Regions from separate parts of the Lysinibacillus sp. G4S2 genome, predicted to be linked through region 2. Evidence: a T-box and tRNA genes for the amino acid it is inferred to sense, from the RefSeq annotation. Region 2 holds a T-box; the other holds one or more tRNA genes.
What was found. The T-box of region 2 lies ahead of serS (serine--tRNA ligase). A T-box ahead of a tRNA ligase gene usually reads a tRNA of that ligase, here a tRNA-Ser.
Positions count from the first base shown of each region.

Region 1: it has a tRNA-Ser gene. The T-box ahead of serS (serine--tRNA ligase) is inferred to sense a tRNA for this amino acid. The anticodon was not compared.

Region 1 is NZ_JAUCFJ010000002.1:4,276,000-4,281,828, forward strand. It holds gene nadC (carboxylating nicotinate-nucleotide diphosphorylase) at 117-977, shown strand; gene nadA (quinolinate synthase NadA) at 964-2,091, shown strand; partial or broken gene QUF91_RS21710 (IS5/IS1182 family transposase) at 2,244-2,409, shown strand; partial or broken gene QUF91_RS21715 (IS1595 family transposase) at 2,410-2,921, shown strand; partial or broken gene QUF91_RS21720 (alpha/beta hydrolase) at 2,983-3,686, shown strand; tRNA gene QUF91_RS21725 (tRNA-Glu) at 3,968-4,039, opposite strand; tRNA gene QUF91_RS21730 (tRNA-Ser) at 4,042-4,132, opposite strand; tRNA gene QUF91_RS21735 (tRNA-Asn) at 4,143-4,219, opposite strand; tRNA gene QUF91_RS21740 (tRNA-Ile) at 4,224-4,300, opposite strand; tRNA gene QUF91_RS21745 (tRNA-Gly) at 4,302-4,375, opposite strand; tRNA gene QUF91_RS21750 (tRNA-Phe) at 4,381-4,456, opposite strand; tRNA gene QUF91_RS21755 (tRNA-Asp) at 4,517-4,592, opposite strand; tRNA gene QUF91_RS21760 (tRNA-Met) at 4,596-4,670, opposite strand; tRNA gene QUF91_RS21765 (tRNA-Ser) at 4,720-4,812, opposite strand; tRNA gene QUF91_RS21770 (tRNA-Ile) at 4,828-4,904, opposite strand; tRNA gene QUF91_RS21775 (tRNA-Met) at 4,912-4,985, opposite strand; tRNA gene QUF91_RS21780 (tRNA-Ala) at 5,011-5,086, opposite strand; tRNA gene QUF91_RS21785 (tRNA-Pro) at 5,093-5,169, opposite strand; tRNA gene QUF91_RS21790 (tRNA-Arg) at 5,187-5,263, opposite strand; tRNA gene QUF91_RS21795 (tRNA-Leu) at 5,279-5,367, opposite strand; tRNA gene QUF91_RS21800 (tRNA-Gly) at 5,373-5,447, opposite strand; tRNA gene QUF91_RS21805 (tRNA-Leu) at 5,496-5,580, opposite strand; tRNA gene QUF91_RS21810 (tRNA-Lys) at 5,602-5,677, opposite strand; tRNA gene QUF91_RS21815 (tRNA-Thr) at 5,685-5,760, opposite strand; tRNA gene QUF91_RS21820 (tRNA-Val) at 5,764-5,829, opposite strand, start outside.
Region 2 is NZ_JAUCFJ010000002.1:31,905-37,733, forward strand. It holds gene pdxS (pyridoxal 5'-phosphate synthase lyase subunit PdxS) at 48-932, shown strand; gene pdxT (pyridoxal 5'-phosphate synthase glutaminase subunit PdxT) at 934-1,497, shown strand; T-box leader at 1,547-1,770, shown strand; gene serS (serine--tRNA ligase) at 1,843-3,123, shown strand; gene QUF91_RS00490 (TM2 domain-containing protein) at 3,216-3,458, opposite strand; gene QUF91_RS00495 (SPFH domain-containing protein) at 3,712-4,851, opposite strand; gene tadA (tRNA adenosine(34) deaminase TadA) at 5,161-5,679, opposite strand; gene QUF91_RS00505 (ArsR/SmtB family transcription factor) at 5,824-5,829, shown strand, end outside.

The DNA.
Region 1 (5,829 bases), 4.2 Mb from region 2:
GCCTCTTCAAATGTATAAAAATGGTTAATCAACACACCTGTTACAAAATTTTAAACAGAAGGTAAACCGCTGGATCATTTTTCAACCAGGACAGATGAAAGTGAGGAATTCATTATATGAATATCATCAAGCTCGAGGAAATGCTCAAGCAATTTTTTAATGAAGATATAGGAGATGGGGATTTATCAAGTGAATTTATATTTTCTGCTGAACAGCAGGGATCTTTTTCTTTTTATGCGAAAGAAAGCGGCATTTTTTGTGGAGCCCTCATCATTGAGCATGGATTTCTTTTACTTGATCGATCGATGGATATTACTCTTTATAGAAAAGATGGTGAAAAAGTAAATACTGGTGATGTTCTCGCTGTTATTCAAGGACCTCTTCAAAAGTTATTAATGGGTGAACGGGTAATTTTGAATCTTACTCAGCGTATGTCTGCTATCGCTACAGCTACAAATTTAGCGGTGCGTGAAACAGCAGGTACGAATGCGAAAATATGCGATACTCGCAAAACAATGCCTGGCATGCGTATGTTAGATAAATATGCTGTTAGAATCGGTGGTGCCTACAACCATCGCAATGGTTTATACGATGCGATAATGCTAAAGGATAATCATATTGCGTTTACAGGTAGTATTACTAAGGCAGTACAGGCTGCCCGAGAGAAAATCGGTCACACCATAAAAATCGAAGTGGAAATCGAAACAAAGGCCCAGCTAGATGAAGCAATTGTAGCTGGCGCAGACATTATTATGTTTGATAATCGCAGCCCTGAAGAAATACGTGAATGGCTTCCTGCTGTTCCCCCGCATATCGCTACAGAAGCTTCAGGAGGCATTACGCTTCATAACTTAAACACCTATGCTAAAACAGGCATTCAATGGATTTCTCTTGGAGCTTTAACACATTCAGTAATAGCCTTTGATATTAGTGCACTTGTACAAACGAAAGGAGTTAATTCTCTTGTCCATCACTAGTTTATTACAACAAACGTCACTACTACCAGATCATTATCGTGCATTATCTAAAAACGAAATGGAATCTCGTATTAAAGCTATAAAAAAGAAATTAGGCAGTACACTCTTCATCCCGGGCCATCATTATCAAAAAGATGAAGTAATTCAATTTGCAGATGTAACAGGAGATTCTTTGCAGCTTGCTCAATTATCAGCTACTAACAAGGAAGCTAAACATATAGTATTTTGTGGTGTACATTTTATGGCGGAAACAGCTGATATGCTTACATCTGAACAGCAGCATGTTTACTTACCTGATATGCGAGCAGGCTGTTCAATGGCCGATATGGCAGACATTTACCAAACAGAACACGCATGGCCAATTTTACAACAACTTTTTGGCGATACCATTATCCCGCTAACATATGTCAATTCTACTGCTGCCATTAAAGCATTTACGGGTAGACATGGAGGAGCCTGTGTGACATCATCCAATGCAAAAGAAATGGTGAGATGGGCATTTACACAAAAACAACGTATTTTCTTTTTACCAGATCAACATTTAGGTAGAAATACTGCGTATGATTTAGGAATACCGCTAGAAAATATGGCCGTCTGGAATCCTCAAACAAATATGCTCGAGACAGATCAGTCCCCAGAAAACATACAAGTCATCTTATGGAAGGGACACTGCTCTGTACACGAAGGCTTTACCGTTCAGCATACGGAGATTGTACGTAAAACTCATCCAAACATGCGCATCATTGTTCATCCTGAATGTAATCGCGAGGTTGTTGCTGCTGCAGATGATGCAGGTTCTACAAAATACATTATTGATACGATTAATAAGGCACCAAGTGGTTCTGCTTGGGCGATTGGCACAGAAATGAATCTCGTTAATCGTATTATCAAGCAGCACCCCGATAAGCAGATTATATCCTTAAATGAGAACTTTTGCCCTTGTCTTACGATGAACCGAATCGATTTACCTCATTTACTTTGGTGCCTTGAAAGTATCGAACAAGGGCAACCACATAATCGTATTCAAGTAGAAGCTCATGCCGCTGAAGAAGCACGTAGTTCACTTGAAAGAATGCTATTACGACCAAAAGAGGCTGGGACAAAACCTCACTAAAAAGTAAATATAGTAAGAAGCCCGAAAAATTTTACGAACAGTAAAGTTTTCCGGGCTTTGTATTTGAACATATAAATTTTGATAAAAAGAAAGGACACCCTCTGATAAAATTAAAGTAACCAAACCATAACCAATCAGAAAGAAGTGTCCTTATGCTTAAAAATTATAATATGCATCAAGTTGTTTTACGCTAAATTTAGAAATAAAACTTCAAGAAAATGATATCGCTACGCCATCAATGATTTAGTGGAAAGTATTCCAAATGAAGCATTCGATTCATTTCTTCGAAACACGGGTTGCCCAGCTTATCACCCGCGAAAAGGTACAAAACCTTCTAAAATGCCGAGAATCTCGTAATAGAGGAAAACAGATTAAAAAGAGAGGTATATCTTACGAACGGTTTGTATTGCTACTGCTATTGATAGACAGGGTAATCTAATTATGGAGTTATTATGTAGAGGTAGAATGACACACCAAGAATTAGAAAGACTCTATGACGGTCGTGTAGGGGGTAACTCTATCTTTTGTACTGATAGTCATAAGAGTTATGTTCAGTTTGCCAAGATTTTTCATTGGAACATAAGCGTATACAAAGAGGAAAACGTAAAGAAGGAATTTACCATATTCAACACATTAATGCTGTACACAGCAAATTAAAAAAGTGGATGAATAAGTTTAATGGTGTTGCAACTAAATATATCAGCAATTATTTGTATTGGTTTAAATGGCTATAATTATTTGAAACTGACAAAGAAGTTGTTAAAATCAAGAACTTTATGGTTCAATGCAATGTAGCCCATGCTTATACAAGAGTAACAATATTTATTTAGGTATATACATTTGTAATATTAGGAATAACGAATTATTTATATTTCATGGAGGAAAATTTCAATGATAAAAAGTAATTTTAAAATAGAAAATATTCCAGCGATTTTATGGGGTGACAAATCAGATAAGTTATTTGTGGTAGTGCATGGTAACATGTCAAATAAGGCAGATGACTCGATTATTGTATTTGCAGAAGAAGCAACAGCAGTAGGTTATCAAGTGCTTAGTTTTGATTTACCTCAACATGGTGACCGTAAGGATGATACTTATCTTTGCAAAGTTCAAAACTGTGTTCAAGACCTTAATACAATTATGATCTATGCAAAATCGTTATCAAATAATATAAGCATTTTTGCTTGTAGCATGGGAGTATATTTTAGCCTATTAGAATATAGCCATGAGCCGTTGAAGCAGTGTTTGTTTCTCTCTCCTGTGGTAAATATGGAACGTATCATAAATAATATGATGACATGGTTTAACGTAAGTGAGAGTAGACTAAAAATAGAGAAAGAAATTTCTACACCTATTGGACAAACTCTCTATTGGGACTACTACTGTTATGTGAAAGAACATCCTATTGTTGCTTGGAATAATCCAACTTCAATTCTCTATGGTTCAGAAGATAACTTATGTGAGTTTGACGTTGTATCTGAATTTAATAAACGTTTTAACTGTAATTTGCAAGTAATGGAGAACACTATTTCCATTCTGAGGAACAGTTGCAGTATTTCAGACAATGGCTGAAAAAACATATATACGTTAAATGATAATAAAAAATGATTGATGTATAATCTTCTTTAAAAGCGCATTAAGGGAAGTCAAAATGGCTTCCCTTAAAAGTTATATAATTTCAACATTGTTTTAAAACATCACCTTTCCTTTAATATCAGCTAGTTATATCCCAGACTCTTTTCGTTTTAGTTGATGGACGTTTTTTCAAAGATACATAGTACCAGTTGCTATTTTTATATTTCTCTATTTCTAAAAAGTTATCTTTCTACACAAAAAAGACAGTAGATGTAAGTTACATCTACTGTCTTTTTTAGTATGACCCGTACGGGATTCGAACCCGTGTTACCGCCGTGAAAGGGCGGTGTCTTAACCACTTGACCAACGGGCCAATGGCGGAGAAGGAGGGATTTGAACCCTCGCGCCGGTTACCCGACCTACACCCTTAGCAGGGGCGCCTCTTCAGCCTCTTGAGTACTTCCCCAAATAAAAAATGGCTCCGAAGGCAGGACTCGAACCTGCGACAACCTGATTAACAGTCAGGTGCTACTACCAACTGAGCTACTTCGGAATAATGGTGGGCCTAAATGGACTCGAACCATCGACCTCACGCTTATCAGGCGTGCGCTCTAACCAGCTGAGCTATAGGCCCTTGGAGCGGGTGATGAGAATCGAACTCACGACATCAGCTTGGAAGGCTGAGGTTTTACCATTAAACTACACCCGCAAATATGGTGGGTCAGGACGGAATCGAACCGCCGACACTTAGAGCTTCAATCTAATGCTCTACCAACTGAGCTACTGACCCATATTATCATGCTAAGCTTTCTTTACTCTTTTGCTTCTCATGTATTTCTTTTTAAAAAAATGGCGGTCCCGACCGGGATCGAACCGGCGATCTCCTGCGTGACAGGCAGGCATGTTAACCGCTACACCACGGGACCATTTGGTTGCGGGGGCCGGATTTGAACCAACGACCTTCGGGTTATGAGCCCGACGAGCTACCACTGCTCCACCCCGCGTTAACAATATTCTTTTCAAGTCTTTAAACACCATTTATAGAAATAAAACTGGAGGAGGTAGAGGGATTCGAACCCCCGCGCGGTGTTACCCGCCTGTCGGTTTTCAAGACCGATCCCTTCAGCCAGACTTGGGTATACCTCCGTGACAATATATAAATGGTGGACCTTGCAGGACTCGAACCTGCGACCGGACGGTTATGAGCCGTCTGCTCTAACCAACTGAGCTAAAGGTCCTTTAAGATGGCGGCAGAGGGGATCGAACCCCCGACCTTACGGGTATGAACCGTACGCTCTAGCCAGCTGAGCTACGCCGCCAGGATCTTTATACTGGTTATCTTTTTGGTGGAGCCTAGCGGGATCGAACCGCTGACCTCCTGCGTGCAAGGCAGGCGCTCTCCCAGCTGAGCTAAGGCCCCAAAGAATGGTCGGAATGACAGGATTCGAACCTACGACCCCTTGGTCCCAAACCAAGTGCTCTACCAAGCTGAGCTACATTCCGATAAACAAATATTTATATGGCGCGCCCGACAGGAGTCGAACCCATAACCTTCTGATCCGTAGTCAGACGCTCTATCCAATTGAGCTACGGGCGCTAATTATTAAAAAAATGGTGCCGAGGGCCGGAATCGAACCGGCACGGTAGTCACCTACCGCAGGATTTTAAGTCCTGTGCGTCTGCCAGTTCCGCCACCCCGGCACATTTGGAGCGGAAGACGAGGTTCGAACTCGCGACCCCCACCTTGGCAAGGTGGTGTTCTACCACTGAACTACTTCCGCATGTGCATAAGATTTATTTATCCTGGCAATTATGAAATTCTGAAAAAATGGTGCGGGTGAAGGGAGTCGAACCCCCACGCCTTGCGGCGCTAGATCCTAAGTCTAGTGCGTCTGCCAATTCCGCCACACCCGCATATTTTGTTGGCAATTTAAATGGTGAGCCATGAAGGACTCGAACCTTCGACCCTCTGATTAAAAGTCAGATGCTCTACCAACTGAGCTAATGGCTCAAAACTATGGTGCCGGCTATAGGAATCGAACCCACGACCTACTGATTACAAGTCAGTTGCTCTACCTGCTGAGCTAAACCGGCAAATGGTGGAGGATGACGGGCTCGAACCGCCGACCCCCTGCTTGTAAGGCAGGTGCTCTCCCAGCTGAG
Region 2 (5,829 bases):
AATTTCTATTATACTAAATTTCATCAAACAGGTGGAGGTTAGAAATCATGAAACAAACAGGTACAGAGTTAGTAAAACGTGGTATGGCGGAGATGCAAAAGGGTGGCGTCATTATGGATGTTATTAATGCAGAGCAGGCGAAAATTGCAGAAGCGGCAGGAGCTGTAGCTGTCATGGCATTAGAACGAGTACCTTCAGATATTCGTAAGGCGGGTGGAGTTGCACGCATGGCAGATCCTCGTATTGTCGAGGAGGTAATGGGGGCTGTATCTATTCCGGTAATGGCTAAAGCACGCATTGGACATATCGTTGAAGCAAGAGTTTTAGAAGCAATGGGCGTTGATTATATTGATGAAAGCGAAGTATTAACTCCAGCGGATGAGGAGTTTCATTTATTAAAAAGTGATTACACAGTGCCATTTGTTTGTGGCTGCCGTGATTTGGGAGAAGCAGCGCGACGCATTGGCGAGGGGGCTTCCATGCTACGAACTAAGGGTGAACCAGGTACAGGTAATATTGTAGAGGCTGTTCGCCATATTCGTAAGGTGAATGCACAAGTACGTAAAGTAGTTGGTATGACAGAGGACGAATTAATGACAGAGGCTAAATTACTTGGTGCTCCTTTTGAGTTATTAAGAGAAATTAAGCGTCTTGGCCGTTTACCTGTCGTTAATTTTGCAGCAGGTGGAGTTGCTACGCCAGCTGATGCAGCATTAATGATGGAGCTTGGAGCGGACGGTGTATTCGTTGGTTCTGGTATTTTTAAATCAGAAAACCCAGAGAAATTTGCTCGTGCAATTGTTGAAGCTACAACGCATTATAAGGACTATAAGCTAATTGCTGAAATTTCAAAAGAGTTAGGTGTTCCGATGAAAGGCATCGATATTGCACAGCTTAGTCAAAATGAGCGTATGCAGGAGCGAGGCTGGTAAGATGAAGCGAATCGGTGTTTTAGCATTACAGGGAGCGGTGCGAGAGCATGTACAAATGTTAGAATCACTTGGATGTGAAGCTGTCTTAGTAAAACAAAGTGCGGATTTAGAGCAGCTTGATGGACTTGTCTTGCCTGGTGGAGAAAGTACAACAATGCGAAAATTACTGAATCGATATGAGCTATTGGAACCAATTCGCACACTTGCGAAACAAGGGCTACCGATGTTTGGAACATGTGCAGGATTGATTTTATTAGCAAAGGACTTAGTGGATTATGAATCACATTTAGCAGTAATGGACGTGGTAGTTGCACGGAATTCTTATGGACGTCAAGTAGATAGCTTTGAAGTGAAGCTCGACATACCTGAAATAGGACCTGCCATTCCGGCTGTCTTTATACGCGCGCCACATATTGTTTCTGTAGGTGAAGGTGTTAAAGTTTTAGCCGAGCATGACGGGAAAATCGTGTTAGCAAAAGACGGTCATTTATTAGGTTGTTCCTTCCATCCTGAATTAACGGAAGATACACGTATTCTAGAATATTTTGTATCTTTTATGGTATGACTTGCAAAATCTCAATTCATATAGTACAGTATGGATAAAATTTAAATAACTTAACACGATGATGGGAAGTAGTAACAAGCACGTTTTTTTTAGAGAGTCAGCGGGTGGTGGAAGCTGATAAAAGCACTTGTGAATCCGTCCTGGAGTTGCGCAGTCGAAGTGAATGAAGTAGGCTGTCGCCGGCTGAAATGCCGTTATGAAATAAGTGGATTAGACAAAGTACAAAGTGTCTAGTCAATTAGGGTGGCAACGCGGGTAGCTCTCGTCCCTTTTTTGGGGATGAGGGCTTTTTTGTGTTTTTACTAACTATTTTCCCATCATTAAGAATCTACTGGAGGTATGACGATGTTAGATATTAAACGCGTGCGCGACAATTTCGCGGAAATTAAAGAAATGCTATTAACACGTAATGAGGATTTAGGAAACTTAGACGATTTTGAACAATTAGATGCAAAGCGTCGTGAATTAATTGCAAAAACGGAAGAGCTTAAAGCTGAGCGCAATAAAGTATCTGAGCAAATTTCTATTATGAAGCGTAATAAAGAAAATGCGGATGAAGTTATTGCTCGTATGCGTCAGGTTGGCGATGAAATTAAAGAGTTAGATGTCCAATTAAATGATGTAGAAGATCGCTTTAAAGATATGATGATGCGTTTACCAAACGTTCCACATGAATCTGTACCTGTTGGCACAACAGAGGATGATAATGTAGAGGAATATACTTGGGGTGAGGTGCCAACATTTGATTTCGACATTAAAGCACACTGGGATATCGCTACGGACTTACAAATTGTTGACTTTGAACGTGGTGCAAAAGTGACAGGTAGTCGTTTCTTATTCTATCGTGGTCTTGGCGCTCGTTTAGAACGTGCATTAATGACGTTTATGATGGACTTACATGCAGAAGAGCATGGCTATGAAGAAATGCTACCACCTGTAATTGTTAACCGTGATAGCTTAACTGGTACAGGACAACTTCCTAAATTTGAAGAAGATGTTTTTAAATTAGATGACACAGATTATTTCATGATTCCAACAGCAGAAGTACCTGTAACAAACTTCTACCGTGATGAAATTTTACCTGTTGAAGCATTACCACAAGGCTTTGCAGCATATAGTGCTTGCTTCCGTTCAGAGGCAGGATCTGCGGGTCGTGATACACGTGGTTTAATTCGCCAACATCAATTCAACAAAGTAGAATTAGTTCGCTTTGTAAAACCAGAAGAATCTTATGAGCAGCTAGAATTATTAACAGGTCATGCTGAAAAAGTACTGCAATTATTAGGGTTACCATACCGTAAATTAAAAATGTGTACAGCTGATTTAGGCTTTACTGCAGCGAAAAAATATGATTTAGAGGTTTGGATTCCTGCTCAAAACATGTACCGTGAAATCTCTTCTTGCTCTAACTTTGAAGATTTCCAAGCACGTCGAGCAAATATTCGCTTCCGCCGTGAGCCAAATGCTAAACCAGAGTACGTACACACATTAAACGGCTCAGGTCTTGCAATCGGTCGTACAGTAGCAGCAATCCTAGAAAATTATCAGCAAGCTGATGGTAGCGTAGTGATTCCTGAAGTATTAAGACCGTATATGGGCGGAAAAGAAGTAATTGCTCCAAAATAAACTGAGTCGAAAGCGAAGCGGGCTGGAGTGAAAAGAAAAAACTACTGTTGAAAATCTAATCTCAACAGTAGTTTTTCTTTTTTTAAAGTAGGTTAGCGAGGGCGAACTCGATGTTTCACAGAGAAATTATGTTCATTAGAAAGTAAGTAAATAATGCCCTCAATAAAGGCTATAAAAGCTGGGATATATGTCCAAAAGAAGATTAGATACAATATACCTTGTCCAATTTTTCCTAAGTAAAATTTATGGATTCCGATTCCACCTAAAAAGATAGCAAGTACCCCTGCAACCGTTTTATTTTTTATTGGCCAAGAAGGGTTGATGCCATCATACATAGGAGCTGAATGGTGGGGCTGTGTTTGATATACAGGCTGTGATTGCTGTTGATAGACTGGTTGCTGCACAATTTGCTGTTCTTTTTGGAAATTAAATTTTTCACCACAATATTTACATTGAGCTAATGTGACATCAGCCGCTGCACCACATTGCGGACATTCGATATTTTTCATGTCAATATCTCCTAATCAATGATATTTGTTTAATTTATATTTTCTGATGTATTGTTTTTAACTACACTGTAATTATTAACTATTGAATTGATTTAACTTGGGTACCGCAGTTATTACAAAATTTAGAAGTAACATCTAGTTCTTGTCCACATGAACAAACAGGCTTGTGTAAACTAATTCCACAAGAACAACAGAATTTTGATGATTCTTCGTTTTCACTCTGACAAGAATGACATGTAATGATCTGACGCGTTAAATTTTCACCACATAAGTTGCAAAATTTACTAGTAGATAAGATATTACCATGGCAAGAAGGGCATATTATATGTGTGATATTATTACCGGGCTGCTGTACTTGTTGATTCATCATCGTTATCATTCCTTGACCTACACCTAAGCCAACTCCACTAGATGCAAATAACCCAGCTACTCCATTTTCATTTGACGCAGCAGACTCATATATATCAAAGCTACGTTGTGTTACATAACGATTGTCACCCATAATTTCGAATTTGGCTTTATCTTGTAAAATTTGATTTATCTTATCGAAATCTTCCTCTGGGAAATTAATTGATTGAATATGGAAATGGGCCATTATAAAGCCGTACGTATTGAATTCTTCAGATATTTTTCCTTTTAAACTATTTGAAATATTATGAAGCTCTGTTGTTATTTCTAGTGCAGAGATTTTCTCATTAATAATTTTATTTGCAAGTTCAGTTTTTATGGATGTAATAAGAGAACCTTTAAAGTAATCTTGTACTTTTTCAAAACTAACAATATCATCTTTATTCATAGAGCCTATAACTTCTGTAAAGAACAATAAGTAGTCATCAAGGCGAAGAGCCAATTGTCCAAATGCTCGTATACGTAATTTTACAAAGTATTTTGGGTCAATTAGTTGGATAGGATCAGAGGTTCCCCAATATAAATCCAATTTTACCGAGAGATTTATAAAGTAGATTTCTGCTGAAAAAGGTGTATCCCCTCCATATGCAAAATTCACAACATGATGAAGTAATGGTAAGTTATTAGTTGATAAAACATGCGTGCCTGAATTAAACACATCACATATTTGTCCACCCTTCACAAAAATAGCCACTTGACCTTCATTGACAATAAGTGTAGTACCTAACACTAGCTTTTCAGTTGGATGTTTGTAAATTAACCAATCACGTGAGCGTAATCCATCAAACTTCACTCTATTAAGAATAGGCATTTAAATTTACCTCCCTATTTATTTACAATAAAATAAAAATATAACTAGTTATATTCTCCCTTTTGGGTTTATATATGTCAATATTTTATCTTCGTTCAGCAAAGGTTTTTGCAACGTCAATTACAAAGTTTTTTTGTAGCGAAGCGACACGCCTAGCTTGTATAGCTAATCAACTTATATACATGGCACACGTTTTAGAAATCCCCATAATAAAACTTTTATGAGTTCCGAACTCCCAACCCAATGATGAAAAGTTTTTTAGCAGAAAAAAGAAGGTGTCCCAAGTATTTCTTGAGTCACCTTCTTTAATTAAAATTCTTCATTTTCAACAATTAATGCCTGTCGTGCCTTTTCCTCAGCCTTTTTTCGTTCACGTAAAGCTCGGAAAAAATCGGTTAAGATTTGTCCGCACTCCTCCGCTAAAATACCTTCCGTTACTTCACATTCATGGTTAAAGCGTGCATCGTTTAATAAACGGTAGAGTGAATCTACACAGCCTGCTTTTATATCTCTTGCACCATATACGACACGCGGCACACGTGATTGCAAAATTGCGCCTGCACACATCGGGCAAGGCTCTAGCGTCACATAGAGTGTTGTTTTTTCAAGGCGCCAGCTCCCTATTTTTTTACATGCCTCTTGTATAACCATTAGTTCAGCGTGAGTTGTCGCATTTTGCGTTGTTTCGCGTAAATTATGAGCTCTTGCAATAATTTCTCCATCGTAAACAAGTACAGCTCCTATAGGCACTTCTCCTAGTACAGCCGCTTTTTTTGCTTCTTCTAGTGCTTGTTTCATAAATAGACGATCTGTTTCAAAAATATCCACGAAATATCTCTCCTTATCATTTAGTGTATCTTGACTAATTGACAATTGCTACTTTAAACATTGACATTTCCAAAAGATTCATCTATATTCATATATGAACACATGATCATATATATAAATAAAAATTGTTGGGGGTAAACTAATATGGAT